Regions from separate parts of the Paraburkholderia sp. MM5384-R2 genome, predicted to be linked through region 1. Evidence: riboswitches for the same ligand, from Rfam matches in the RefSeq annotation. Region 1 holds a riboswitch; each other region holds the start of a gene.
What was found. Region 1 has a riboswitch for cobalamin ahead of HDG37_RS06860 (TonB-dependent receptor domain-containing protein). Riboswitches for the same ligand answer to the same signal wherever they lie in the genome.
Positions count from the first base shown of each region.

Region 1 (9,494 bases):
CGTCGCGGCGATCGTCGTCGCCCGGCTGCGGCTGCGGCTGCCGTACGTCGCCGCGCAAGGCTGGACCGCGAAGGATATCGACGACATGCTGTTCTACGGCGTGCTAGGTACGATCCTCGGCGGCCGGCTCGGCTATGTGCTGTTCTACAAGGCGAGCTTTTATTTCGCGCATCCGCTCGACATCTTCAAGGTCTGGGAAGGCGGCATGTCGTTTCACGGCGGCTTTCTCGGCGTGACGCTCGCGATGATGCTGTTCGCTTATCAGCGCAAGCGCTCGTGGCTGCAAGTCACCGACTTCGTCGCGCCGATGGTGCCCACGGGCCTCGCGGCGGGGCGCCTCGGCAACTTCATCAACGGCGAGCTGTGGGGCCGCGTGACCGAGCCGTCCGCGCCGTGGGCGATGCTGTTTCCCGGCGCCGCGCCTGACGACGCCACATGGCTCGCCGCGCATCCGCAACTGGCCGCGCAATGGCATCTGAACGAAGTGTTCGCGCAATATCACATGCTGCCGCGACATCCGTCGGAGCTGTACGAGATTGCGCTCGAAGGCGTGGCGCTGTTCTTCGTGCTGATCTTTTTCTCGCGCAAACCGAAGCCGCTCGGCGCGATTTCCGCGATGTTCCTGATCGGCTACGGCCTGGCGCGCTTCACGGTCGAATTCGCGCGCGAGCCGGACGATTTCCTCGGCCTGCTCGCGATGGGGCTGTCGATGGGTCAATGGCTGTCGCTGCCCATGATTCTCGCAGGCATCGGCCTGATGGTGTGGGCGTATCGCCGTGGGCGTCGCGAGCAGGCGCAGGCGGTTGGCGCGAACTGAGCGGCGCTCGGCTAGCGTAGCGAGCGTTGCATGAAAAAACGCCACGGCATCGATGGATGCCGTGGCGTTTTCTGTTTGGGCTTGCGCTTGCGCGTCACTTCATCTGCACCGACCCCGACACGTTGACCGTCACCGTCGACGTGCCGCCTTCGAGCGACAGCGGCGCGCTCTTCGCGTCGGCGCCCATCGCGCGTGCGCTCATCATCATCATCGGACGCGGCATCACGCCGCTGTGACTCACGTTGACCTCGCGGATCGAATAACCGCTAAAGCCGAACGCCTGCGAGGACGCCGCGGCCTGCTCGCGAAACGATTTGATCGCCTCGCCGCTGAGCCGCTGTTCGGCCGCGCGCTGCGCTTGCGGCGACAGCGAGAAACGCACGTTGCCAACCTGCATGATCGATGCCATCTGTCCGGCGAGCTTCGATGCCGCGGCAAAGTCGCGCGATTCGAGCACGACTTCCGTGCGGCCGCGCCACGTCGTGATGCGTCCGTCGCGGTCCGTCGACGGGAAGATCGAGAACGCGCCCGAGCGCGCGGTCACGCCGCTGACGCCGCGCGCTTTCTGCAATGCCGCGTCGGCGCGTTCGTTCAGCGTCGACGTCAGCGACGACGGTTCGCTCGCTTCCTGCTCGTAAAACAGCGTGATTTCGACTTCGTCCTGCGGGACTTCCGCGCTCGCCTGCGCATTCAGCGACAGCACGCCCGAAGGCTGCGGCATCATGGTTTGCGCTCGAGCGGGCGCAGGGTTCAGTGCGAGCGCCATAGGCGCGCCCAAGGCGAGCGCAAGTGCGAGGGACCGTGCGGTTTTTGTCGTCATGACTGGAATCCTTGTTTGAACAGGTTGTGCACGTTCGACGCGAGCGCCGGGTGTGGCGCGCGGTTTGACGGATGCGCTGGCGAAGGCATCGGCTTGTCGTCGAGCGGCCGGTTCGAGCTCACGCTTTCGTCGACCGATTAGGCGCGTTTTACCGACGCTTGGTTCCCCAATTAGTGCTTCGCCGCCGCATCGGAAACGATGACCTGGATGCGATCACGACAGGTGCCGCGTCGCGCGTTCGCCCTTAAACCAGCTGTTTAGTGATGAAGCGCCATTCGGCTTCGGTCACCGGCGTGATCGACAGGCGGTTGCCTTTGGCGAGCACGCGCATGTCCTGCAATTCGGCATGCTCGCGCAGCGCGGCAAGCGGAATCAGCCCGATTTTCTTCTTGAACACGACGTCGACGAGCATCCAGCGCGGCGTTTCCAGCGACGATTTCGCGTCGTAGTACGGACTCTTTTTATCGAACTGCGTAGGGTCCGGATACGCGGTCGACGAGACCTCCGCGATGCCCGCGATGCCGGGCTCCGGACAGCTCGAATGATAGAAGAGCACGCCGTCGCCGACCTGCATCACGTCGCGCATGAAGTTGCGCGCCTGATAGTTGCGTACGCCGGTCCACGGCAAGGTGCGATGAGGAGCGTTGGCGAGGTCGTCGATGCTTGCTTCGTCCGGTTCGGACTTCATCAGCCAGTAGCGCATGAATCGGAGTGAGCGTGTGAGATTGAACGAAGCGCTACAACAGCAGGCGCGTACGGAAAAGCCCCTGAAAAAGGCGCTCAAACGAAAAAACGACGACCAAAGAAAAACGGCATCGAACCGAAGTCCGATGCCGTTCCAGATAAGGTCCCCGCCTTAGCCGCTAGGCCGGCATCCTGAACCGAGGGTTCAGAATTGGTCGCAGTTAGCAACACTTCGGGTACATCAGACTGAGTGACGCGCACACCCGTGCTACAAATTTCCGCAACCGTGCACATGGCATTGGTTCAAGGAATGTATGACCTTGGCGAACCAGGCAGGGAAGCTAAACCGATGAAGCTACAACCCAAACCGTTCAACACGTGACCGATTCGAAACCGGCCCACTACTGCTTACTGCAAGCTGTACTGCTCGATCACAGTACCTAGCTGTTCGTTCATTTGCTGCATTGTACGCCGGATTTCTTCAGCAGGAAATGCTTCTCCGTGTCGCACGCTGCTTTGCAGCTTAAGCAGTTCCGATGCCAGCGACAGCGCAGCCATCACCGCGATGCGATCGGTGCCGCGCACGTTGCTGCCGCTGCGGATTTTCTTCATCTCGGCGTCGACGCGCGCGACCGCCTCGAGCAGCGCGCCTTCCGTTTCCGGCGAACAGGCGAGACGATAGGGTACTTCGAGAATCGATACTTCGATCTGCTTGGTGGTCATGCGCTTTCTCCGTGTCGGCTCACGTCGCTTTCCGCTTCCTCGTGTCCGGGCTGGGCGGACTCGAGCAGATCGAGCTGGTTATCCGGTTCGCTGCTCGCGCGTGCGCGCGGCAATTTTTCGAGAATCGCATTCAGGCGCACCTGAGCGTCGTCGATCTTGGCGGACAGCGCGTCGCGTTCCGCCTGCAGTGCGTCGCGCTCTTCGCGCAATTGCGCGAGTTCCGCATGCGTGGCTTGCACTTCGGCACGCGTTTGCGCGAGCTGCTCTTCGAGCGCGAGCCGCGCTTCGTTGTGGCGCTGGCTGATCGCAATCAGCTTGCCGATGTTCTGGGAGAGTGATTCGAGTTCGGTGAGCATGTGCTGCGTCCTCTAAAGACATCGCATTTTAGCGCGGAATATTACAGGTTCCGACAATTGTCTCGTTTCGAGACGTAACAGCATCGCTTCGTGCACGTTCGTTGGGTGTCGCGTCGTCGACCATAAGATAAAAACCGGCAATCAATCCGACAATAACCTGCATTCAACAGAACCGATTGCGCTCCGGTCGACCTTTCTTGACGCCCCGCGAGGTCGCTCCTAAACTTCCCGCACTCTGGTGCCCGCGCGCGCTTTTCGGCGCGCGCAGTTAAACGGGAAGCAGGGCGCGCGCGGTGCCAAAACCGGATGCGCGAACCTGCGCTGCCCCCGCAACGGTAAGCGACCGCATGTGATGTGCTCATGCAGGTCGGTCCTGGTCGCAAGGTTGGAAGTTCAACGTGCGAGTGTGCCACTGCGCGTCACGCGTGGGAAGGCGGATCGATGTGTCGTAGCCCGGATACCGGCCAGAAAAGAGGGACGTCCCCCCGCGAACACGCTAAACAAGGGGGCGCCTCGTGACGCGTCGGCCCGCGGGGAAGCAGGCCGCGCACGCTATCCACAGGAATGTCATCCCATGCTGTCCCCCATCGCCCGCGCAACGCTGCTCGCGTTCGCGAGCCTGCCGCTCGTCGTGCATGCGCAAAGCGCCGAGCCTGCGTCCGTGTCTGCGACGCCGTATTCGTCTTCATCGTCCGCCACGGATGCTACCGCCGCAAACGCTGCAATCGCTGCCAATGCCGCCTCCACCGATGCGCCGGGCAACGTGCTGTCGCCGATCGTCGTGACCGCGCAACGCGGACCGCAAGCGTTGCGCGATGCGATCCCGCAGACTACGCAGTTCGATCAGCAGGACATCGCCGACACGACCGCGACCGATCTGCCCGGCCTGCTGCAACTCGCGCCAGGCGCGCAAATCTCGCGCACGGGTGGCCCCGGTTCGACCACGAGCCTCTTTCTGCGCGGCGCATCGTCGACGCAATCGCTGCTGCTGATCGACGGCGTGCGCGTCGATTCGGTGAGCCTCGGCTCAGCTCAACTCGCACAAATTCCGCTCGATCAGGTCGATCACGTCGAAGTGGTGAACGGCAACGTGTCGGCGTTGTATGGCTCGGGCGCGATCGGCGGCGTCGTGCAGGTGTTCACGAAAGACGGCGGCGATCATCCGCCGCGTTTCAATTTTTCGGTCGGCTACGGCAGCTATCGCACGCAGACGCAAACGGCCGGCGTGAACGGCGCGCTCGATCAGGACGGCCGCACGACTTTCAATATTTCGCTCGCGCGCACGAAGGACGACGGCTTTTCGTCGCTCAATCCGCTCGAGGCGCCGAACGCGAATCCGAACGCAAACGGCAATCTGAACGAGAGCATCAGCGCGTCGCTGCGTCACAAGTTCACCGACAGGTGGGACGCGGGCGTCAGCTACTTCCAGTCGAACAACGACAACAGCTACGACAATGCGTACGGCGAGCCCACCGATCTGAACAATCTCTATAGCAAGGTGCGCCAGGTGTCGGTATTCGCGAACGGCAAGCTGACCGACCGGTGGACCACCCACTTCACGCTCGCCGAGGGCGACGACCGCAGCGTGTCGAACACCAATGGCATCTACAACGGCCGCTTCGATACCGACAATCGCCAGTACACGTGGCAGAACGATTTCGCGCTCGCCGCGAACCAGAAGCTGCAACTCGGCTACGAGCATCTCGACCAGACGCTCGACTCCGACACGTTCGCCGCGCCCGACCGTCACGTCGATTCGGTCTTCGCGGGCTACAGCGCGCGCTTCGGCCGCAACCAGATTCAGGCCAACGTGCGACGCGACCAGTACTCCGATTTCGGTGGGGCGAACAGTTACTATCTCGGCTACGGATTCGACATCACGTCGCGCTGGAAGGTAACCGCAAGCTATTCGGATGCGTTCCGCGCGCCGAGCTTCGACGATCTGTACTATCCGATCAGCGGCAACCCGTCGATCCAGCCCGAGCGCAGTCATTCGGTCGAAGCCGGTTTGCAGTACGCGACCGATGCGCTCGGCGTGATGCGTCTGAACGCATTCCAGACGCGCTATACGAATCTGATCGACTACGTGCAGACGATCCCCGGCATCTACCTCGCGGAGAACGTCGGCCGTGCGAAGGTGCAGGGACTCGAGGGATCGTGGAGCGGTCATGTCGGCAAGACCGACGTGCGCGCGACGGTGACGCTGCAGAACCCGGTCGATCTCGACAACGGTACCGACCTCGTGCGGCGCGCGCGTCGGTTCGGGTCGTTCGCGGTGAATCGCAGCATCGGTGGCTGGCGGGTGGGCGGCGAGTGGATCGTCAGCGGGCCGCGCACCGATAGCACGGGCAACCTCGGCGGTTATGGCATCGTGAATCTGTCGGCGCGCTACAAGGTCACCAAAGCGTGGTACGTCAGCGCGCAAATCGACAATCTGTTCAACAAGGATTATGAAACGGCCTACTCGTATAACTCGCCGCGACGCGGTGCGTATCTCACGCTCGGCTGGCAGCAGCAGTGACGCGCGCGCCGGGGTGGCCGCATGCGTGAGCGCACGCGGATGAGTCGCGCGTCCGCTTCGCTGCGCGCCGCAATGGCGACGCCGCGCCCGATGAACGCGAAACGCGCGGCCGCGATCTGGCTCGGGCTCGCGCTCGCCGCCGTGGCGGTGCTCGGCGCCTCGCTGGTGCTCGGCAGCGTGCCGCTCGCGCCGTCGCGCGTGCTTGCGGCGCTCGTGCCGACGCACACGTTCGGCGGCACGGGCAGCGACGATCTCGCCGGCGAAATCGTGCGTACGTTGCGTTTGCCGCGCGCGCTCGCGGGCTTCGCGTGCGGCGCGTTGCTCGCGCTCGCCGGCGCGCTGCTGCAGGTGCTGCTGCGCAATCCGCTGGCCGAGCCATACGTGCTCGGCGTGTCGGGCGGCGCGGCGACGTTCGCGCTCGTCGCGATGATCGCGGGCGGCGCATGGTGGCTCGTCGATGCGAGCGCGTTCGCGGGTGCGTTCGTGTCGATCCTGCTGGTGCTCGGCCTCGCGCGTCGCGAGCTATGGCGCGGCGAGCCGCAGGACACGTCGCCCCGTTTGCTATTGACCGGCGCGGTGATCGCGGCCGGGTGGGGCGCGCTGATCACGCTGCTGCTCAATCTCGCGCCTGACAGCCGTTTGCGCGGCATGCTGTTCTGGCTCACCGGCGACCTCAACGGCGGCGCGCTGCCGTGGACCGCGCTGATGGCGCTCGCGCTCGTGTTGCTTGCGATCGTGCCGGCCGCGCCGCGTCTGAACGTGTTGCTGCGCGGCGACGCGGCCGCGCAGGCGTTGGGCGTCGCCGTGATGCCGCTGCGTTTGCGGGTGTACCTGGTCGCGTCGCTGGCGGCGGCCGCGGCGGTGACGACCGCGGGCACGATCGGCTTCGTCGGTCTCGTCGTGCCGCACATGCTGCGGCTCGCGTTCGGCAACGATCAGCGCATGCTGCTGCCGGCGGCCGCGCTCGGCGGCGGTGTCGCGGTGATGGGCGCGGATCTGATCGCGCGTACCGTGATCGCGCCCGCGCAATTGCCGGTCGGCGTGATCACGTCGCTGGTCGGCGTACCGGTGTTCCTGTGGATGCTGCTCAAACGCCGCCGATGATACGAGCCAAACCCAGCCCCACCTGTTCGATGCTGAGCACGCAGCGCCTGACGTTGCGCGCCGGCGCGCGCACCTTGCTCGACGCGTTCACGCACACGTTCCATGCAGGCGAAATCTGGTGCATCGCCGGGCCGAACGGCGCGGGCAAGACCACCTTGCTAGCGACGCTGGCGGGGCTGTTGCATCCGGCGGCGGGCTATGTCGAACTCGATGGCGTGCGCGTGGCCGACTGGCAGCCGCTGCCGCTCGCACGGCGCCGCGCGCTGATGCCGCAAAGCGCGGCCGATGCGTTCAACGCAAGCGTGCTCGACATCGTGCTGCTGAACCGCTTCCCGCATCTGGGCGGCTGGGGCTGGGAGCGCGACGAGGATCGCGCGGCCGCGCGGGCGGCGCTCGAACGGCTCGGCCTTGCGGACTTTGCGGCGCGCGACGTGCTGTCGCTATCGGGCGGCGAGCGTCAGCGCGTTGCCCTCGCGGCGGTGCTGTGCCAGGACGCGCCGCTGTTGCTGCTCGACGAACCGTTGTCGCATCTCGACCTGCATCATCAGGTCGACTGTCTCGAAGCGCTCGTCGCATGGACGCGCGAACCGCGCCGCAGTGTGCTGTTCTCGTGCCACGACCTGAACCTCGCGCGCCGCTTCGCGACGCACGCGTTGCTGCTCGACGGCACGGGCGGCGCGTATGCGGGCCCAGTGCGCGACGTGCTGACGCCCGCGTTGACGAGCCGCGCGTTCGGCTATCCGCTGATTCTGATTCGCGACGGCGAGCACGAGGCGCTGATACCTGCGCCGCGCGCGCGTCACGAATCGCCTGCAGGCCATGACGCACAGTCAGGCTGATATTTATTCCTATCCCTTGTTTCGATCACACCTATGACTCGCATCCCACACCCAGCCGGTTTGCCCGAAGTCGCGCCGCTCGATCAGACGCTGCGCGCCGAACTGCAGCGGATCATCGATACGCGCACCAAACCGCCCGGCAGCCTCGGCCGGCTCGAAACGCTCGCGCGCCAGATGGGCCTGATCCAGCGTAGTACGCGTCCCACCGTGCAGCGTCCCGCGATGATCGTTTTCGCGGGCGACCACGGCATCGCCGCCGAAGGCGTGAGCCCCTATCCGCAAGCGGTGAGCGCGCAGATGGTCGCGAACTTCATCGCGGGCGGCGCGGCGATCAACGCGCTCAGTCGCGTCGCGGGTCTCGAACTCGAAGTGGTCAACGCGGGCATCGCGACGCCGCTGCCGTCCACGGACCGACTCGTCGACATTCCGGTCGGGCCCGGCACGCGCAACTTCGCACACGAAGCCGCGATGACGCACGCCGAAGCGCTCGCCGCGATGCAGGCGGGCGCCGCGCGCGTGCGTCATCACGCGGCGCTCGGCACGAACGTGATCGGCTTCGGCGAGATGGGCATCGCGAACACCTCGGCGGCCGCGTGTCTGATGAGCCGCCTGTGCGGTGTGCCGATCGACGACTGCGTCGGCCGCGGCACGGGTCTCGACAATGCCGGACTCGCGAACAAGCGCAACGTGCTCGCGGCGGCGCTCGCGCGCCATGCGGATGCACGCGGGCCGCTCGACGTGCTCGCGACCTTCGGCGGCTTCGAAATCGCGATGATGGCGGGTGCGTATCTGGCGGCCGCCGAGGCGCGCATGACCATCCTCGTCGATGGCTTCATCGCGACGTCCGCGCTGCTGGTCGCCGATGCGTTCTCGCCCGACGTGCGCGAGTACTGCGTGTTCGCGCATGCGTCGAACGAGGCCGGGCATCGGCGCATGCTCGATCATTTCGGCGCGCAGCCGCTGCTGTCGCTCGACATGCGGCTCGGCGAAGGCACGGGCGCCGCGCTCGCGGTGCCGTTGCTGCGCGCGGCGGTGGCCTTCGTCAACGAGATGGCCAGCTTCGATTCGGCGGGCGTCGCCGATCGCGAACCGTGAAGCGCGCGAGCACGCGCTTCGCGATAACGCGAAGCTCGGCCCGCAGCGCCGTGAACCTGCACTCGCCACGTTCATGAACCCGCTCGCGGAACTGCGCTATTTCTTCACGGCGCTCGGTTATTTCACGCGCGTGCCCGTGCCGCGCTGGGTCGGTTTCGAGCCGCATTATCTGAACGCTGCGGCGCGCTATTTTCCGCTCGTCGGCGTGTTGGTCGGCGGCTTCAGCGCGCTCGTCTATCTGGCCGCGCTGCGCGTGTTTCCGGCGAGTGTCGCGGTGCTGCTGTCGATGGCCGCGTCGCTCGTGGTCACGGGCGCATTTCACGAGGACGGTCTCGCCGATTGCATCGATGCGTTCGGTGGCGCCTATACCCGCGACGATGCATTGCGCATCATGCACGACTCGCGCATCGGTGCTTTCGGTGCCATCGCGCTCGTGATCGCTCTCGCGATCAAGTGGCAAACGCTCGCGGCATTGCCACCGCTGCGTGCCGCAAGCCTGATGCTTGCGGCGCATGGCGCGAGCCGCGCGTGCGCG
Region 1 is NZ_JACHDI010000003.1:149,674-159,167, forward strand. It holds gene lgt (prolipoprotein diacylglyceryl transferase) at 1-817, shown strand, start outside; gene HDG37_RS06835 (SIMPL domain-containing protein) at 912-1,637, opposite strand; gene HDG37_RS06840 (EVE domain-containing protein) at 1,882-2,340, opposite strand; RNA gene ssrS (6S RNA) at 2,482-2,663, opposite strand; gene HDG37_RS06850 (cell division protein ZapA) at 2,730-3,044, opposite strand; gene HDG37_RS06855 (ATPase) at 3,041-3,400, opposite strand; cobalamin riboswitch at 3,620-3,884, shown strand; gene HDG37_RS06860 (TonB-dependent receptor domain-containing protein) at 3,975-5,921, shown strand; gene HDG37_RS06865 (iron ABC transporter permease) at 5,961-7,025, shown strand; gene HDG37_RS06870 (ABC transporter ATP-binding protein) at 7,055-7,864, shown strand; gene cobT (nicotinate-nucleotide--dimethylbenzimidazole phosphoribosyltransferase) at 7,898-8,959, shown strand; gene HDG37_RS06880 (adenosylcobinamide-GDP ribazoletransferase) at 9,033-9,494, shown strand, end outside.

Region 2 (9,494 bases), on a different contig from region 1:
ACCTCGACCGACGAAATCAGTCCCGACACGTCGGGCGCGACCTGGATCACGTCGGCGCGTACGCGCCCGTCGCGGGTCCACGGCGCGAACATGTAGTAGTTGACGAGTTTCCACAGCACCAATGCTGCGACCACTACGACGATCAGGGTCAGCAGGATCTGACCGACGGAGAACCAGGTTTTTTTCACGTTATTAGTCTGTGCGAAACGACGACGACAAGGCCCAGCACCAGCACATAGACGCCGAGATCGAAGATGGAGCGATGCCAGACGAAGCGGTAAAAGCCGGTGTAATCGAGCGCGGTGCGAATGCCGAGGTTGATCAGATACGCGATCAACATCAGCACCAGCACGGACGGTACGAACACGCCGAAGATATCGATTTCACCGATCATCGCGGGAACTGGGAAAAGGGGGAGGCGGGGCGCGCAGGCGGGCGCAAGCAGGGGCGCAAGAATGGGTGCATCACGCGGCGGCCTCCGGTTCGGTCGGCGTTGGTTTCGTGAGGGTCGCCGGAAACAGCGAAAGACGCAAGCCGACCAGCGCGTGCAGCGCATCGCGCAACTGACGCGCCGAGGTCTGCGAGGTCTCGGTCGGCGCCGCGGCATTGGCGAGCCCCTGCGCGGTGACGCGCGCGACGGCCACGTCGATCAACGACATCAGGCTGTCCGGCACCGGAACGCGGTGGCGTCGATCGATGCAGCTCTCGTAGTATGTACGCACTCCATCGAGAACATGGTCGATCGCGCCGGCCGCTTCGCCGCCGAGCTTGCGTGTGAGGCGGCGCAGGTCCAGCGCGTTGAACCCGATGCGCAGATCGCGGAAGCTCTCGATCGACGGGTGGCGGTGGTCGTCGGTGGCCGCGAGGCGCGGGATCAATTGCATCAGCCGGTCGAGCATGCGCGCGGCGAGATTGCGCGGATCTTCGATCGGCCGCGTCGACGCGCTCAGCGCGACGTCGGCCCAGCTCGAGCGCAACAGGCGCGCCGCGGCCAGCTCGGCGCCGAATGGGCGCGTTGCACGGGTCCACAGGTATGCATAGAGCAGGCCGGAGAGGCCCGCGAGGTTGGCGTTCAGGAACGTCAGGAAGTTCGCGTCGTACGCGTCCTGAATGCTGATGAAGGTGGCCGTGTTCACCGCGACCAGCACCGTCACCATGTTGAACTGCGGGCGCGGAATCAGCGTGCCGACCAGAATGAACGGCGCGGCGAACAGGATCACCAGCATCGCGAAGTCGTGCACCTGCGGCAGCACGACGAACAGATAGAGACCCGCGGCCACGACGGCGACGCCAGTCGCGAGGAAGAAGCGGAACACGAACGGCGCGGGTTCGTCGAGCGCGGCGAAGAAGCAGCAGGCGACCGCCGCGAGCGTGACCGCGCTCGCGCCGTCGTTCCAGCCCGAGCCGATCCAAAGCGCGCACGCGAGCACCACAGCCGCGGCCGCCGACACGGTCGCGAACAGCATCATGCCGCGATCGTAGAAGCGCTCGGTGCCGCCGAGCCGCCAGTGACGGAAATGCGGCCGCCACGAACCTTCCTCGCGCGTGATGATGATGCGCAGCGAGCGGCAGTCTTGCCACACGTCGATCGCTTGCGCGAGGCGCCACAGTGCATTCGACAGCAGCGCACCGTCCCAATGCGCGAGCGCGGCGGCGGGCGGATGCATCGCGGCGACGCGCGCGCGCAGCGCGTTGGCGGTCTCGTCCGCGTGATAGCCCTCGCTCGGCGCGGGCAGCGGTTGGTTGAACCACTTGATGACGTCGTCGATCAGCGTCTGAAGTCCTTCGGGCCAGTGTTGCGGGCCGTTGTTGTAGAGCGCGAGCAGCGGATCGGCGAGCGACGACATGATCGGCAGCAGCAGTTGCATGCGGCCACGTAGTTCATGCGCGCGCGCGAGGACGTCGGGCCGCGTGTGATCGTAGGCGAGCTGGCTCAGCAGCAGTTCGAGACCGTTGATCGTGCTCGCGAGTCGTTGCCGGGCGCCGGAAATCGCCGAGCTTGCGATGCGGCCCGACAGCGTTTCGGTCGCGTAGAACGCGGCGTCGCGAAACCATGCGTCGGTGCGCTCGATGATCGTCGGCGCGAGCCGGCTCGGAAACACCGCGCTGCCGACGATGCTCGCGCAGACGATGCCGAGAATGATCTCTTCGGTCCGGCTCACGGCGAGATCGAAGACGCCGGTCGGATTCGTCACCGACGGCAGCGCGATGATCGGCATCGTATAGGCGGCCAGCATGAACACGTAGCTGCGCGCGGTGCGGTCGGACACCGCGAGGTAGAGCATCGTGCCGATCCACGCCGCGACGACCACGCTGAACAGGTACGGCGATTCGACGAACGGCGGCACCAGCAGCACCGCGCCCGACGCGCCGAGCGCAGTGCCCAGCGCACGATAGATCGCCTTCGAGCGGGTCGCGCCGACGAACGGGTTCGACACGATGTAGACGGTCGCCATCGCCCAGTACGGCCGCGGCAGTTCGAACGCGAGGCCGATGTAAAGCGCGAGCATGGCCGCGGCGAACGTTTTGACGGAAAACAGCCAGTCGCGGAGAGTGGGATAGACCATGAACCGTTACGCGGAATCGGCGTTGTGCGGCGCGGTGGCTCGCGCGCCGCTCCTCGCGGACTTGCGCGCCTTGGCGGTGCCGCGTGATTTGCCGGCCGTTTTGGCAGCGCTTTTGCCGCTCGTCCGTTTGACCTTGCTGGCAAGCGCCTCGCCTTTGGCGGGCTCGCGCTTCGCCGACGAGGTGCGCTTCGTCGCCTCGTGCCTGACGGATTCCGGGCGCACCGGCTGCGCGCGTTCGTGACGCGTGTCGCGCTCGACGCTTCCCGCTTCGGCGCGTCCGGCGGCATCGGCCGTGAATGCGCCGAGCACGCGCAGGGCGGCTTCGAGATCGTCGCGCGATACGCCTTTGAGCGCCTGCGCGCGCAACGTGACCAGCTCCTCTTCCATCTTCGCGGTGACGGCGCGGCCTTCGTCGGTCAGTACGACGGTCTTCGCGCGGCGGTCTTCGGGATCTTCGTCGCGGCGCATCAGGCCGGCCGCGCACAACTGGTCGAGCAGCCGCACGAGGGACGGCCCCTCGATGCCGATGTGATCGGCGAGCGTGACCTGACGCACCGCCGAGCCGAGCCGGCTCGCGGTCAGAAGCGGCGTCGCGCACGCTTCGGATACGTTGAAGGCCGCGAGCACGCCATGACTCGTGCGCCGCCACTTTCTGGCGGCGACGACCAGCGTGCTGCTGACGGTGCGGCGCAGGGCATCGAGATTCGACATGGCCGGTATTGTATTTCCAAAATATTCGTTAGCAAACTATTGAATTGGAAATCGTGGCCGAACCGGAGGAGTCTGCGGCGCGAATGCGACAGCGGCATTAAATCGGTGGCCAGGAGGTGGGCTTACAGAATCGTTGGGTGTGCGGTGCGCCGCGATTCAATGGGCATTTTGATGCAGGTGGTCTACCTGATTCACTTGAGCTTGATTCACGCGAGCAGCCCGATCCGCACCGTGCGCGCCAGATCGTCGAGCTGAAACGGCTTGCGCAGGATCGTGCAATGCTTGACCGCGAGATCGGCAATGTCGACGTCCGCATAACCGGTTGCCAGGACCACGGTAGATCGGCACGAAGCTTGCGCGCCGCGGCGATCACGTCGATGCCGTTCATGCCCGGCATCGCGAAGTCGACCATCAGCAGATCGGGATGATCGTCGACGAGGCGGTCAAGGCCGGCCTGGCCGTCGGCGGCCTCGGTCACCGTGTAGCCGAGCATGCGCAACGATTCAACGAGCATCGCGCGCACTTCGCTGTCGTCCTCGACCACGAGCACGCGCTTGTCGCCGACCGCGTTCGCTTCCGCATCGGACTCCGCTTCGCTGTGCGCGGCCACTCGCTCGCGCATCGGCAGCCAGATCTGCACCGTGGTGCCGGTACCTTCTTCGCTGAAGATGCGCGCGGCGCCGCCCGCCTGCCTCGCGATGCCATACACCTGGCTCAGGCCTAGCCCCGTGCCCTTGCCGATCGGCTTGGTCGTGAAGAACGGATCGAACACGCGCGACACGACGTCGGGCGGAATGCCCTCGCCCGTGTCGGCGACTTCGATCACGACGTAGCGGCCATGCTTCAGCGTCTGGTCGGGCGCGTCGCGCAGGGTCACGTGGATGTCGAGGCGCCCGCTGGCCGGCATCGCGTCGCGCGCATTGATCGCGAGATTGAGCACCGCGAGCTCGAGCTGATTTGCGTCGGCCTGGGTCCACATTTCGGTGCGCTCGAAGTGGTTGTCATAGCGGATGCTCGAGCCGAGCGACACCGCGATGATGTCGCGCATGCCCTGCAGCAGCGCGACCACGTCGATCGCTTGCAGATTCGGGTTGCTGTTGCGCGAGAAAGTCAGCAACTGGCCAGTCAGTTTCGCGCCGCGCTCGGTCGCGCGCTTGACGGTGGCCGCCATGCCGCGCAGGCGTTCGTCGCCGCTCACGCGCGCGATCAGTTCCGCGTTGACCATGATCACGTTCAGCAGATTGTTGAAGTCGTGCGCGATGCCGCCGGTCAGCTGACCGAGCGCCTCCATCTTCTGCGATTGCACGAGCACGGCCTGAACCTTCGCGCGTTCGTGGATCTCGGCCATCAGCCGGTCGTTGGCTGACGCAAGTTCGTGCGTGCGCGCGGCGATGCGGCTTTCCAGCGAATCGTTCAGCTGCTCCAGCGCGTCCTGTGCCTCGATGCGCTCGGCAAGCAGCCTTCGCGATTCATATTGCCGTCCGCGGGCCCGCAACGACGACGCGATCGCGCGCCGCAACGTTTCCGAATTGAGCGGACGTTCGAGCACCACTACGTTGCCGAGCCGTTCGAGCACTTCGAGCCCGCGCGCGGATCGATGGCCGATGCTGCGGGCGGCGAGCAGGATGAACGGGAAGTCGGACCATGCGGGCTGCCGTTCGAGCCACGCATAGAGGCTCGAACCGTGGCCGTTCGCGAGCGCTTCCTCGGTGAGCAGCGCGGTGCCCGCGCCGACGTCGAGCTCGGTGGTGAGCGCGTCGGCGTCGTCGCAGCTCACGCAGGCGCGTGCGTCATTGTGCAGCACGGCGGTGATCACTTCGGCGTCGCGGCCGAACGGTGCGAGGATGAGGACACGCTGCTCCATCGCTCACTGTCCTGACGTATCGATCAGATGGTTCGTCGCGCCGAGCATCGCGGTGCTGCCGCGATACAAGGGCAGGCCCGACAGCACGCCCTCGAAGTCGCGCAGTGCTTCGCCGACCTCGACGCCTTCGGTGCCGAGGCGGAACTGGCGGATCGTGCGTTCATGATCGTTCGCGCGGCTCTTGACGGCGGTTATTGCCGTCAGCACTTCGCCGTGGTGCTCGAAATAGCGGAACAGCACGACCACGTCGCTCAGATAACTGACGTCGACCTCGGTCTGCACTTCGCCGATGATGCCGTGCTGCCCGAGCACGAGCATCGTGACCACGCCCTGCTGATTCAGATAGCCGAGCAATTCGTGCATGTGCAGCAGCAGGTAGCGCTCGCCGGGCATCGCCTGCAGATAGGCGTTCAGGCTGTCGACCGCGACATAGCGCACGTGCTCGTTTTCGACCGCGTTGCGCACGTCGCTCGACAGCTCGCCCGGCGAGATTTCCGCGGGATCGATCTGGCGCAGCATCAGCAGACCGCTTTCGACGTGCGGCGCGAGATCCATGCCGAGCGTCGCGCAGCGTGTGAACAGCGTGCTGAGCGTTTCGTCGAATACGTAGCACGCGCAACGCTCGCCGCGTTCGAGTGCGGCAAGCAGGCACGACACGACGGTGGTGGTTTTGCCGACCCCCGACGGGCCGATGATCAGCGAATTGGTGCCGGGGACGAGGCCACCGCCGAGCAGCGCGTCGAGGCCGGGCGTGCCGGTGCTCATCGGGCTCGTGCCGAATTCGCTGTGATGCTCGGCGGCGACCAGGCGCGGATAGACGCGCAGACCGCCGGTGTTCAGCGTGAAGTCGTGATAGCCCTCGCGGAACTTGATGCCGCGCATCTTCGCGATGCGCAGACGGCGGCGATTGCCGCCGTAATCATGAGCGACGTTTTCGAGGCTGATCACGCCGTGCACGATGCTGTGAAGCTGAATGCCGGAGGTGCTGGCCGACGTGTCGTCGAGCAGCAGCACCGTGCATTCGCGCGTCGAGAAATGGTGCTTGAGCGCGAGAATCTGCCGACGGTAGCGCAATGGGTTCTCCGCCAGCAGACGTAGTTCGGACAGGCTGTCCAGGACGACGCGCGCCGGCTTCAGTTCGTCGACGTGCTCGATCACGTTGCGCACGCTTTCGCCGAGTTCGACCTCGGCCGGGTGCAGCACGGTCTGTTCGTATTGCGGTTCGAGCCCTTTTTCGGGCAGTTGCTCCAGTATCGCGAAACGGCTCAGATCCCAGCCATGGCTCGCGCCGATCGCGAGCAGTTCAGCACGGGTTTCGGACAGCGCGACATAAAGGCCGGTCTGCCCTTCGTGCAGGCCCTTGAGTAAGAATTGCAACGCGAGGGTGGTCTTACCCGTGCCTGGCACGCCCTCCACGAGGTACATGCGGTTCGGCGTAAGGCCACCGCCGAGGATGTCGTCGATGCCTTCGATGCCCGACGATATGCGGGCGGGGGTAGGGGCGGCGGTAGTGGTCGACATGATGGTTGAAATGACGTCGGCAGTGGCTTTGATCGAAACGGGCGCGATGTCGCGGCCGGTATGGCGCTACGCAATTTGTGTGCCGTCGTGCATTGCCTGCGTGCTCGGGCCTCGTGCGCATGGGCATGAAGCGTGCTGTTAAAGGTGGCTCCCTGCGAGTTTTTCTTCAGCAGCACTTGGGAAGCTTCACGCACACCATGAAAACCTATCGACTTTCCGCTATCGCGCTTACCGCGGCATCGCTCGTTGCGCTGCTGCCGGTCAGTGCATCCGCCGACGATAGCCCCACACCTTGCGGTGCGCTCAAACGGATCGTGGCCGCGGCGCCGGACGGCTTCGCCTCGCTGACACCCGACGACGGCAAAGGCGTTGCGCAACCTGATGGCGATGACGCGCAATGTTCGGCCGCGCATCGAAGTTTCCAGTGCACGTGGACGCCGCATCAGGCGGCGGGCTCGAACGCGGATGCATTGGAAGCGGTCGCGGCCGACGTCGCGTCGTGCCTGCCCGATGCAACGCACGATCAGAATTCGCCGGGACGTCAGCACTTTTATCTCGGCGCGAAGGATCGACGCACCGAAATCGCCCTGACGCCCGAGGGGTCCAACCGGTTGCGGCTCGTGGTGTCGGGCAGGTAAGCGGCGGTGCCGTTCAGGCGCTGGCGGCCGGCCACCACGACCAGCCGCGTCGCGAGTGGCGTAATTCGACGACCGACAGCGGCGCGATCTCGATGCGACAGAACACGGTTGGCGATGCGCCGAGGGCGTGCACGATTGCCGCTCGCAGCAGAGTCGTGTGGGTGATGGCGACGATGGTTCGACTGTGCGCAAAGGCCGCGAAGCTTGCTTCGTTGACGGCATTGCATGAACGCACGTCTGCCTGCTGCGCGTCGAGCCACTCTCCAACTCGCTGCACGAGTTGACCGAACGATTCGCCGCCGGGCGGCGCGGCGTCGGGCTCGCGTGTCCAGGCGGCGAGTTCGCGGGGCGTTGCGTCGGCAATGTCAGCGAGGCGCTGGCCGCGCCATTTGCCATAGTCGATATCCGCCAATGCGTCGACAGGCGTGGCGCTCAGACCGAGAGCGGCGGCCGTTTCGCGCGCGCTGGCGGCGGGGCTGGTGAACACGGCGCCGTCGGCGGGAAGCGCGAGACGCGGTCGCGCCGCTTCGGCTTCGGCGCGACCGCGCGCGTCGAGCGGATCGTCGGCAGGGAAGCGGCCCGCGCGCTGCGCGGCCGTTGCCGCGTGGCTCAGCAGTAATAGTCGCGTATCCATTCTTTGCGTTGGCGCTCCATTCGCACTTGCCTGCGAGGTTTCATCGGCGCGCGTTGCGAGGTAGCCCTCGCCGTCACGGAAGCCGCAGTTTAGCGCGTAGAATACTGACACTGCGAAGCACGGAAGCCGGTGAGAGCCCGGCGCGGTCGCGCCACTGTAATCGGCATTGCAATCCACAAGAGCCGAAAGCCAGACCTGAACTTCGCACCATTCCTCTGCAATCGACTTTCGGGGCGCGTCACCCCAGGAGATGTCCATCATGACCGAAGCTGTTCTTGATCGCGCCGCGCAACCGGCGGCCCAGCCCACTCCCATACCTTTGCGCGAACTGCTGCCGTGGGTCGTGTTCGGTGGGTTGCTGCTGTTGCTCGCGCTTTACTTCGTTGGTGCGGAACAGGGCGCGACGTCGCTCGTGCCCGGCATGTACGTGCATGAGTTCGTGCACGACGGCCGTCATCTGCTCGGCTTTCCCTGCCACTAACGGAGTTCGACATGGTAGGTAAATTGTTGGTGCGCGGGATGCTCGCGGGCATCGTCGCGGGCTTGCTCACGTTCGCGTTCGCGCGAATCGTCGGCGAACCACAGGTCGATCAGGCCATTTCATTCGAAGAAAAAGCGGCCGCCGCGCGCGGCGAGGCGCCCGAGCCCGAAATCGTGAGCCGTCAGACGCAGGCTGGCCTCGGCCTGCTGACTGGCGTGGTCACGTATGGCGCGGCATTTGGCGGCCTGTTCTCGCTGGTGTTTGCGTATGCGTATGGACGCGCGGGTACGTTGAGCGTGCGCGCGCTGTCCGCGTGGCTCGCGCTTGGCGCGTTCATCACGCTCGTGATCGTGCCGAATATCAAGTATCCGGCCAATCCGCCGTCGGTCGGTGATCCGGAGACGATCGGCACGCGCACGGGCCTGTTCTTTCTAATGATCGCGATTTCGCTCGCGACGATGGTGTTTTCGCTGAAGGTGCGGCGTCGCGCGGCGGCGAAGCTGGGTGCGTGGAATGGTTCGATCGTCGCGGGGCTCTTGTTCGTCGTGGTCATCGCGGCCGTGCAACTGTCGATGCCGGTCATCAATGAAGTGCCGGCCGCGTTCCCGGCTGTGCTGCTGTGGAAGTTCCGCGTCGCGGCGATCGGCATGCAGGTGGTCATGTGGACGACGATCGGGCTGCTGTTCGGCGCGATGGTCGAGCGCAGCGCTTTTATGCGTACGAATGCGCGGGTGACGATGAAGTCCGCCTGATTGTGACGGTGACGCGTGGCCGCGCAAGCGGCCATGCTTCGCGCGCAACGCGCGAGAATGGTTTTGGATCAAGCACTTGCCGCGGTTGTGGAGCGGTTATCCACAGCCTTGCAAACATTTTCTGTGGAAAAGCTGCTTAACGGCTTTTCGCAACTCCACTCATCTCTCCCTTTCGCCGCGGCGCTCCGGAGAATTCAATTGGAAGCCTAACTAATTCAGGTTGCACGCGGCGCTGCTCAATTTTTAAGCTCTTCAACTTTTTAAAATAAATTGTGAGACGGGTATTGACGTGTTGTCGACCGCTCTCCATAATCTCGTTTCTCTGC
Region 2 is NZ_JACHDI010000030.1:88-9,581, reverse strand. It holds gene HDG37_RS32365 (HlyD family secretion protein) at 1-188, opposite strand, end outside; gene HDG37_RS32360 (DUF1656 domain-containing protein) at 185-394, opposite strand; gene HDG37_RS32355 (FUSC family protein) at 465-2,567, opposite strand; gene HDG37_RS32350 (MarR family winged helix-turn-helix transcriptional regulator) at 2,574-3,278, opposite strand; partial or broken gene HDG37_RS32345 (ATP-binding protein) at 3,485-5,142, opposite strand; gene HDG37_RS32340 (ATPase domain-containing protein) at 5,146-6,663, opposite strand; gene HDG37_RS32335 (hypothetical protein) at 6,861-7,301, shown strand; gene HDG37_RS32330 (histidine phosphatase family protein) at 7,315-7,935, opposite strand; cobalamin riboswitch at 8,006-8,153, shown strand; gene HDG37_RS32325 (CbtB-domain containing protein) at 8,195-8,416, shown strand; gene HDG37_RS32320 (CbtA family protein) at 8,428-9,168, shown strand; partial or broken gene HDG37_RS38885 (hypothetical protein) at 9,305-9,494, opposite strand, start outside.
Region 2: another riboswitch for cobalamin. It lies ahead of HDG37_RS32325 (CbtB-domain containing protein); the one in region 1 lies ahead of HDG37_RS06860 (TonB-dependent receptor domain-containing protein).

Region 3 (9,494 bases), on a different contig from region 1:
CCAGATAGAAATCGACCGAGGCAGGCTGACGCAGATACGTGACGTTCGCGAGCCGCACGCTCGGAAAGCCGTCGCCGAGACGCGGCACCACGCTCGCGAGCAGCGACAGCGTGGTGTCGGCGGAACTGAGCACGACGATCTCGGCGGGCTGCTGATCGATGCGGATCACGCCCTGCGTATCGTCGACGAAGCCGCCCGGCGTCGTGCGCAGCAGATGCATGCTGGTGCGCCCGTTTATGCCGTCGCGTTCGACGTCGCGCCGAGCGCCGCGTCGAACGCCTGTTGCAGCGCGTGCTGGTCGAGGTCTGCGCCGATCAGCACGAAACGGCTCAACGCGCCGTCGCCATTTTCACCCGCTTGCCAGCGCCGGTCGAAGTAGCTGTCGAAGCGCCGGCCCACGCCCTGGATCACGAGACGCATCGCCGCGCCCTGCAGTGCCGCGAAGCCTTTGACACGGTAAATCGTGTGGGTTTCGACGAGCGCCTGCAAGGCGGCGAGCGCCGCGTCGCGCGACGGTACCGAGGCCTGCACGACGACCGAATCGAATTCATCGTGGTGATGATCGGGGTCGTCGGCGGAACCGTGGTGGTCATGACGCAGGTGGATCGTCTCTTCCGACGCCGCTTCGAGGCCCAGCAGCGTATGCAGGTCGAGCCGCCCCTGCTGCGCGCGCACGATCTTCACCTGCGGCGGAATCTCCGCGCGGATCGCGGCTTCGACCTCATGCTGCCGCGCGTCGTCGATCAGATCGGTCTTGTTCAGAATCACCAGATCGGCCGCCGACAACTGGTCTTCGAACAGCTCATGCAGCGGCGACTCGTGATCGAGATTCGGATCGGCCTTGCGCTGCGCATCGACGGCGAGCGGGTTATCGGCGAACTGGCCGCTCGCGGCGGCCGGGCCGTCCACCACCGTCACCACCGCGTCGACCGTGAAGCCATTGCGGATCTGCGGCCAGTTGAACGCCTGCACGAGCGGCTTCGGCAACGCGAGCCCCGACGTTTCGATCAGCACGTGATCGAGTTCATCGCGGCGCTCCGCGAGCTTTTCCATCACCGGGAAAAATTCTTCCTGCACGGTGCAGCACAAACAACCGTTCGCGAGTTCATACAATTGCCCTTCGGTCTCGACGCCGCTTTCATCGCAACCGATGCCGCAGCCCTTGAGGATTTCGCCGTCGATGCCGAGCTCGCCGAACTCGTTGACGATCACCGCGATGCGCTTGCCGCCCGCATGCTGAAGAATGTGCCGCAGCAGCGTGGTTTTGCCGCTGCCGAGAAAGCCCGTGACGATCGTGACGGGGATCTTGCGCAATTGAGTTTGCATCGTGAGGTCCATCCCTTGGTGTTGATCGGTATGCCGGAAAGTCCGCGCGTGGGTCCGCGTCGGCTGGCGAATGGAGCGAATGAAGCACGCGCAGCAGTACCAGCGATCACCAGACACGGGGACGAACGACGGCATGGCCGCGACAACGGAAATACAGAAAGCGGAACTGAGGTCATGAACGCGCCGCCGCCTCCCCGCGGCGGTCGTTCTGTTTCGTTGGGCCGGTATCCGGGCTGGCGAAAGCGCCGCTTCCCCTTCCCGGCCGAGTGGTTTCTCGTCCAGTGGTGAAATGTCCACGCGAGCTTGCGCGAGGACATCGAAGCCGGCACTGCGGTGCCCGGCTATCAAGCCGGAACCGCTTTTCGCTTACCGTTGCGGGGACAGCACAGGTTAGCCGCTCCAGAGCAGGTGGCTCCCTGTTTCCCGTTTAACTGCATGCGCACGAGCGCGCACGCGGGCACCCAAAGTGCGTGCGAGTGTAGGCCCGCGGCCTTGCGCAGTCAAGCAACGCAGCGAGCCGGAAAGCGCCGCCGAGGCTTATCCGGCAAGGCGCCATGTGCTATCGTATGCGCGCGTTTGGTGCCCGCACATGCGCTCGCGTGTGCAGTTAAACGGGAAACAGGCAGCGCCTCGCGCGTTCAACCTGTGCTGTCCCCGCAACGGTAAGCGACCTGCGGCGCGCGATTCGATTCGCCTTCGATTCCGACGTGCCGCGCATGCGTTTTTTGATGCCACTGTCCCGCGAATCCACAAACCGGGACGGGAAGGCGAAGCGCATGAGGCCGCCAGCCCGGATACCGGCCAGACGCGGAGGCGGTGCCGCATTGCATCCGTGCATCACGTGGCGCCGCCGGCCGCCGGAATCCGCGGGGAACGGATGTGAAGGCGTAGCAGCGCGGCATCGCGCGTGCCCGGATTCGCAGTTCCGCATGACCTCTATATTCATCGCCGCGCGCGCTGTCGCACGCCGCTTCTGTTCTTCCATCACCGCATGGCGCGCGCCATGCACGCCGCGATGACGCGCGCCTGGCTGATCGGCGCCGGTCCCGGCGACGTCGAACTGATCACGCTGAAGGCCACCCGTGCGCTCGCGCAGGCCGATGTCGTGCTCGTCGACGATCTGGTGAATCCCGACGTGCTGCAGTTCGCGCGCACCGACGCGCAAGTCGTGTACGTCGGCAAGCGCGGCGGCCATCCGTCGACGCCGCAAGCCGACATCGTCGCGCAAATGCTCGGGCATCTGCGCGCGGGGCGCAGCGTCGCGCGGCTCAAGGGCGGCGATCCGTTCGTGTTCGGCCGCGGCGGCGAAGAGTTGCAGGCGCTGCAGGCCGCGGGTATCGAAGTCGACGTGATCAACGGCATCACGGCCGGCATCGCGGCGCCCGCGGCGCTCGGTATCGCGGTCACGCATCGTGATCACGCGCAGGGCGTCGTGTTCGTCACCGGCCACGGCGCCGGCAGTGGCGAGCCGGACTGGGCCGCGCTCGCCGCGACGCGCATGACGCTGGTGATCTACATGGGCATGCACCGGCTCGGCGAGATCGCCCGCGCATTGCTCGCGGCCGGCATGTCCGCCGACACGCCGTGCGCGGCGATCGAGTCGGCGACGCGGCCTGAGCAGCGTCATGTGCTCGCGCCGCTTCGCGAGTTCGCCGAGGCGGTGGCGCGCGCGGGGCTCGGCTCGCCGGCGATCGTCGTGATCGGCGGTGTGGCGTCGCTCGCACTGGCGCGTGATGCGGCCAAACGCGACGCCGGCGTTGCTCACGAACTGGCAGCGAGCGCGACACGACACGGACTCGGACGCGCGATCAAAACGCTGAGCGTCGGCATCGGTTGCCGCTTGCACAGCGAAGCCGCTGAGATCGAAGCCGCCGTCCGCACAGCGCTCGGATCGAATACCTTCGAGCAGATCCGCGCGATCGCGACGATCGACACCAAAGCCAACGAAGCCGGTCTGCTCGAATTCTGCTCACGTCATCAGCTGCCGCTGCAACTGTTCAGCCGCGAGCAGATCGCCGCGGTACCGGTCGCGTCGCCGTCGGCGGCGGCACACGCGCAGCTCGGCGTCGATGGTGTGTGCGAGCCGTGCGCGCTGCTGGCGGCAACGGCGCCGGACTCCACCACAACCGCGCAAAACGCGCGTCTGATCGTACGCAAGACCGCGCACGCTGGCATCACGGTGGCAATCGCAGCGGCGAACAATGCTGCCCTTAGCGACGCGCCCCCATCCCATCCCGCCCCTCAAAACCAGGACCCTCGATGAAAACCGATCCGGAATCGCATCAACGCATGACCGAACGCCGCCGCGAAGGCCACGAAAAGAAGCAGGCCGGCGCGACCGTCGAAAAAGGCCTGCTGATCGTCAACACCGGCACCGGCAAGGGCAAGAGCACGGCCGCGTTCGGCATGGCCGTGCGGGTGCTCGGCCACGGCATGCGGCTCGGCGTCGTGCAGTTCATCAAGGGCGCGCTGCATACGTCGGAGCGCGATTTCCTCGGCGCGATCGCGCAATGCGATTTCGTCACGATGGGCGACGGCTACACGTGGAACACGCAGAACCGCGAGGCCGACATGGCGACTGCGCGCAAAGGCTGGAACGAAGCGCGGCGGATGATCGAAAGCGGCGACTACCAGATGGTGATCCTCGACGAGCTGAACACCGTGCTGAAGTACGAATACCTGCCGCTCGACGAAGTGCTCGCGGTGATCAACGCGCGTGCGCCGATGTTGCACGTCGTCGTGACCGGACGCCATGCGCCGGACGCGCTGATCGAAGCCGCCGACCTCGTCACCGAAATGCGCGCGATCAAGCATCCGTATCGCGAGCAAGGTGTGAAGGCGCAGCGCGGCGTGGAGTTCTGAGCGATGTCGGCAACCCGCAACGGGGCTTGGTCCGGGGCGCCCCCCAAGCGGACTTCCTTCGGGGCGTCCCCCCAGGGGACTTCCTTCGGGGCGTGCCCCGCGCTGTTCATCAGCGCGCCCGCGTCGGGACAAGGCAAAACCACGATCACCGCCGGTCTCGCGCGCTATCACCGGCGGCTCGGACGTCGCGTGCGCGTGTTCAAGACCGGGCCGGATTTTCTCGATCCGATGATCCTCGCGCGCGCGAGCGGAGCGCCGGTGCTGTCGCTCGATCTGTGGATGGTCGGCGAAAGCGCATGCCGCAACCTGCTCGCGCGGGCGGCGCAAGAAGCCGATCTGATCCTGATCGAAGGGGTGATGGGCCTGTTCGACGGCACGCCGAGCAGCGCCGATCTGGCGACCACGTTCGGCGTGCCGGTGCTCGCGGTGATTTCCGCGCAGGCGATGGCGCAGACCTTCGGCGCGGTCGCGTTCGGCCTTGCGCGCTTCAGACCGCAACTGCCGTTCCACGGCGTGTTCGCGAATCGCGTCGGCTCCGCTCGGCACGCGCAGATGCTGCAGGAAGCACTGCCGCCCGAGTTGCGCTCGTGCGGCCACCTCGCCGCGAGCGACGAGATCGCGCTGCCCGACCGCCACCTCGGCCTACACCAGGCCGATGAAATCGACGATCTCGAAGCGCGCCTCGAACGCGCGGCGGATACGCTCGCGTCGACCGCGCTCGCCGAACTGCCGGCGCCGGTCGATTTCGGCGTGCCCTCGCCCGAAGTGCTGCCGCGTCTGCTCGAAGGCAAGCACATCGCGATCGCGCGCGACGCCGCGTTCTCGTTCATCTATCCGGCCAACGTCGCGCTGCTCGAAGCGCTCGGCGCGCGGCTCAGCTATTTCTCCCCGCTTGCCGACGAAGCGTTGCCCGCCGGCACGCACGCGCTCTATCTGCCGGGCGGCTATCCCGAGCTGCATCTGGCGACGCTCGCGGGCAACGCGACCAGCGCGGCATCGATCCGCGCGCACGTCGAGGCGGACAACCCGGTGGTCGCCGAGTGCGGCGGCATGCTCTATCTGCTCGACACGCTGACCGACGCGCAAGGCACTAGCAAGGCGATGCTGGGCCTGCTGCCCGGTCACGCGACGATGCAAACGCGCTTCACGTCGCTCGGCATGCAGCAGATCGATGGCGTCCACGGCACGCTGACCGGTCACACGTTTCACTACTCGAAGCTCGCGACGCCGCTCGCGCCGCAGCGCTTCGCCACGCGCGCGCACAGCGACACGCCCGGCGAAGCGGTGTTCCGCGTGGGCCCGATTGTGGCAACCTATATGCACGCTTACTGGCCCTCCAACCCGGCTTTCACGGCCGCCCTCTTTCATGGCGAAGCCTTTTGACGACTCCGAGCGCGATGCGGTCTACCGCGCGATTTACGAACGCCGCGACATGCGCCACTTCGTGCCCGATCCGGTCGATCCGGCGGTGCTGCGGCGTCTGCTCGACGCGGCGCATCACGCGCCGAGCGTCGGCTACATGCAGCCGTGGCGCATCGTGCGCATCACCGACGCGGCGCTGCGCACGGGCTTGCGCGACATCGTCGAGCGCGAACGGCTCGCCACCGCCGATGCACTCGGCAAGCGTCGCGACGAGTTCATGAAGCTGAAGGTGGAAGGCATGCGCGAATGCGCGGAGCTGCTGGTGATCGCGTTGATGGACGGGCGCGAGCGACACGTCTTCGGCCGCCGCACGCTGCCGGAGATGGATCTCGCGTCGGTCGCGTGCGCGATCCAGAACATGTGGCTCGCCGCGCGCGCGGAAGGACTCGGGCTTGGTTGGGTGTCGCTATTCGATGTCGGCGCGGTGCACCAGCTACTGGCGATGCCGGAAGGCGCGCGGCCGGTCGCGATTCTGTGCCTCGGCCACGTCGCTGCGTTCTATACCGAGCCGATGCTCGAAACGCAGCGCTGGGCGAGCCGCCTGCCGCTCGCCGATTGCGTGTTCGAAAACCGCTGGCCGCGAGACGAGCCGGCGCAGGAATAACTGATACTCGCGGCCCCGGCGACCCGAGGCTGCGTTTTAACGCTGCAACGGCTCCATCGAGTCGACGTTCGCCCCACCGCTCGTCTTGTCGATGCTGAGCTTCACACGCCAGTCGGCCGGTGCATCGAACGGCAGCTTCGCGAGCGCGGTTTTCACGAGCAACGGCAGTGCATGCAGCGGGTCCGCGTCGCGATCCATGAACACCGCGCCAACCTTGTAGCGCTCGGTGCCGCTCGCGTAGTCGAAAAAGCGCAGCGTCAGCGCGTGCTGATACTTGCGCCCAAACAACAGCGCGCCTGGACCGTCGCTGCCCGCGCCGCAATCGGCGGGCGCGCAATCCTCACCGCCGATGCCGATCGACGCCGGCCGCGTGCTATACGCCATCGACAGCAGATAATGCGCGGGCTTGCCCGCCGTATCGACGAACCCGTGTTTCGCCAACTCGCCGCGCAACAGCTTTTCGACTTGCGGATGATCGGCGCTGTCGTCCTGCGGCTGCGTGCGCGCGAGCGAATAGGTCTGCTCGCCTTGCAGCGCAACGGCGCGGTCGGCGCCGTTAGCGGAGACGGTGTGCACGTCGGCGCTCAGGCCCGCGCAAGCGGTGAGGCTCGACGCGGCCAGCGCGGCACAGAGGTGAGCGATCTTTGCCATTGTTTGTTTTCTCTCTAGTACATCGAATACATCAAAGGCGCATCAGACGCGCGGTGCGATCGATTCGTCGAGGGGTGCGTCGTCGAGCGCGGGCAGCCAGATCGTGAAGGCCGTCCCCTCGCCGGGCGCGCTGACGACTTCGACGCTGCCACCGTGGCGCGTGACGACGGTTTTGACGAACGCCATGCCGAGTCCCGCGCCGCCCACTTCCGGCCGCTCCGCCTCGTGAAAACGGCGAAAGCGCTCGAACAATCCCGCTTGCTGCTCCTCAGGAATGCCATAGCCCTGGTCGCGAATCGTGCACGACACGCGCGGCGCCTCGCTGCCCGCGCGCTTTGCCGCCGGCTGGCCAGCGAAGCTGCACACGATGCGCGTGTCGGGCGGACTGTACTTGACCGCATTGTTCAGGATATTGACGAGCGCGCGTGTCATCAGCGAGCGGTCGGCGCAGATCCAGGGATCGTCGTCGGCGTCCTCGCCGGATTCCGTATGCAGCGCGATGCGCTTCGCATGCGCCTGCGGCCAGACCTCGTCGCTCGCATCGATGACGAGTTCGGTCAGACTCAGCGGCTCGAGCACATAGGCCTGCGATTCGGCGCGCGCCAGTTGCACGAAGTCGTCGGCAAGCGTGAGCGCGCGTTGCGCGTAGCGTTCGATGCGCTCCAGCACGCTGCGCGCGAGCGCAGGCTCGGTCCGCGCGCGCTCGATCTCGACCAGCGCAATGATCGACGCCTGCGGCGAGCGCATGTCGTGCGACAGCAGCCGCAGCGCGTCTTCGCGCTGACGCTCGGCCGCATGGAGCGCCGACACGTCGACGAGACCGGCGATCCAGCCGGTCGTCTCGCCCCGCGCGTTGGTGCAGGTCGCATAGCGCAGCAGATGGTCGCGCTCGTTTGCGTCGCGCACCTCGACGCCCTGCGCCATCAGCGCCGCGAACTCGCCGCGCGTCGGATCGAGGAGCGCCGGCCAGTGCGCGCGCGCGGACAGATTGCGCTCGTTGTCCGTGGCCGCGCCGGTGTCGATCGTCTTCACGAGCGTGAGACCGCCGAGCACGCTCTGCATCGGCTGGCCTTCGGGCATCGGCGCGCCTAGCCGAGCGAAATGCGCTTTCGCCGCGTGATTCGCGATCAGCACGACGCCGGCCACGTCGCTGACGAGAATCGGCTCCGGCACGCTATCGAGGCTGTCCCACACGAAGCGCTTCATGTCCTGCACCCGTTGCGCGGCCTGAGCCATCAGCGCCATGTGCTGCGCGAGCACGTCGCCGCCGAACTCGCGGCGGCGCTTCGGCGTCTCGGGCAGCAGATGCGGCTCGTCGGCGAGACGCTGCAGTTCGCCGCGCAGATACGCCATCGTCATTTCGAGGCGTCGCCAGTTCCAGATCGGATAGACGATCACGACGCCGAGGATCGCCGGCACCGGCGAGATCCACAGCCTGCCGCCGTACAGCAGCAGCGCGCTGCCGGTCGCGGCGAACAGCACCAGCGCGCCGGTCAGCAACAACGAGCGGCGCGGCGACAGCACGAGGAAGCCGGCGAGCAGCGCGGCGAGCGGCCCGAGCGCCGCCGCGAACACGACCCACAGCGCGACCGGCTGGATCTCGCGGCCGCTCAGCAGCGTGTCGAGCACGTTCGTGTGGATGTAGACGCCGGGCAGCGGTCCGAGCTCGCCCGATACCGGTGTCGCGAAGCGGTCGTACAGACCCGACGCCGTCACGCCGATCACGACGATGCGCCCGCGCAACTGATCGGCCGGCACCTTGCCGGCGAGCACGTCGGCGAAACTGAGCTTTGGGTAGTTCGCGGCGTTCGGGCCGAACGGAATCAGGAAGCGCTCTTCGCCGCCGTCGTCGCTGCCGCGTGCGGGCTCGTTCGAGGAGCGCGGCGGCAGGCCGCCGCGCAGATGCAGCTTGCCGTGTTCGACCGCGTCGGCGACGAGCACCATCAGTTGCGGCCAGCGCGAGCGCTCGTCGCCCTGGAAGCGCGCGACGCTGCGCACGATGCCGTCGCGGTCCACTTCGAAATTGATGTGACCAAGCCCGGCAGCAGCCTGCGCGAGCGGCGCGACGGGTTCATCGACGGTGCGCTTGCCGCTCGCCTCGGGCGGCGTCAGCAGCACGGGCAGATAGGTCGGGCTCAGCGCAATTGCGCGGGCGAGCTGGGCGTCGTCGACATTGGGTTCGGTGAACAGTACGTCGTAGATCACCGCGGCAGGTTTGGCCGCGGCGATCTGCTCGAGCAGCCGCGCGTGCACGCTGCGCGGCCACGGCCAGCGGCCGAGTGCGTCGATGCTCGCGTTGTCGATCTCGACGACGACGATGTCGGACAGCAGCGGCTGCTCGCGCAGCTTCAGAAACTGGTCGTACACCAGCAGATCGATGCCGGCGCCGACGCGCCCGAACGACGTCAGCAAGATCACCACGAAGCCGAGACAGCCAACGCTGACCCACTCGATCAGAAAGCGCCGGCCGGCGCGCCGGCCGAGACGGGCGCGCGGATCGAGGCTCAATCGCGTAGAAGTGGCGGGCAAGGGACGATGTAGTCGGGAACGGGAGGACGGACCGGCCAGCAGGCCGGCCCCGAGAATCTACCAGCGTCAGCGCGCAAGCGTAAAGGAGTGGACCGGACTG
Region 3 is NZ_JACHDI010000010.1:6,765-16,258, forward strand. It holds gene cobN (cobaltochelatase subunit CobN) at 1-220, opposite strand, end outside; gene cobW (cobalamin biosynthesis protein CobW) at 235-1,326, opposite strand; cobalamin riboswitch at 1,528-1,806, opposite strand; cobalamin riboswitch at 1,887-2,147, shown strand; partial or broken gene cobA (uroporphyrinogen-III C-methyltransferase) at 2,342-3,079, shown strand; gene HDG37_RS40045 (cobalamin biosynthesis protein) at 3,155-3,589, shown strand; gene cobO (cob(I)yrinic acid a,c-diamide adenosyltransferase) at 3,586-4,188, shown strand; gene HDG37_RS17565 (cobyrinate a,c-diamide synthase) at 4,192-5,571, shown strand; gene bluB (5,6-dimethylbenzimidazole synthase) at 5,555-6,214, shown strand; gene HDG37_RS17575 (DUF4136 domain-containing protein) at 6,251-6,865, opposite strand; gene HDG37_RS17580 (CHASE2 domain-containing protein) at 6,908-9,394, opposite strand; gene HDG37_RS17585 (FecR domain-containing protein) at 9,461-9,494, opposite strand, start outside.
Region 3: another riboswitch for cobalamin. It lies ahead of cobA (uroporphyrinogen-III C-methyltransferase); the one in region 1 lies ahead of HDG37_RS06860 (TonB-dependent receptor domain-containing protein).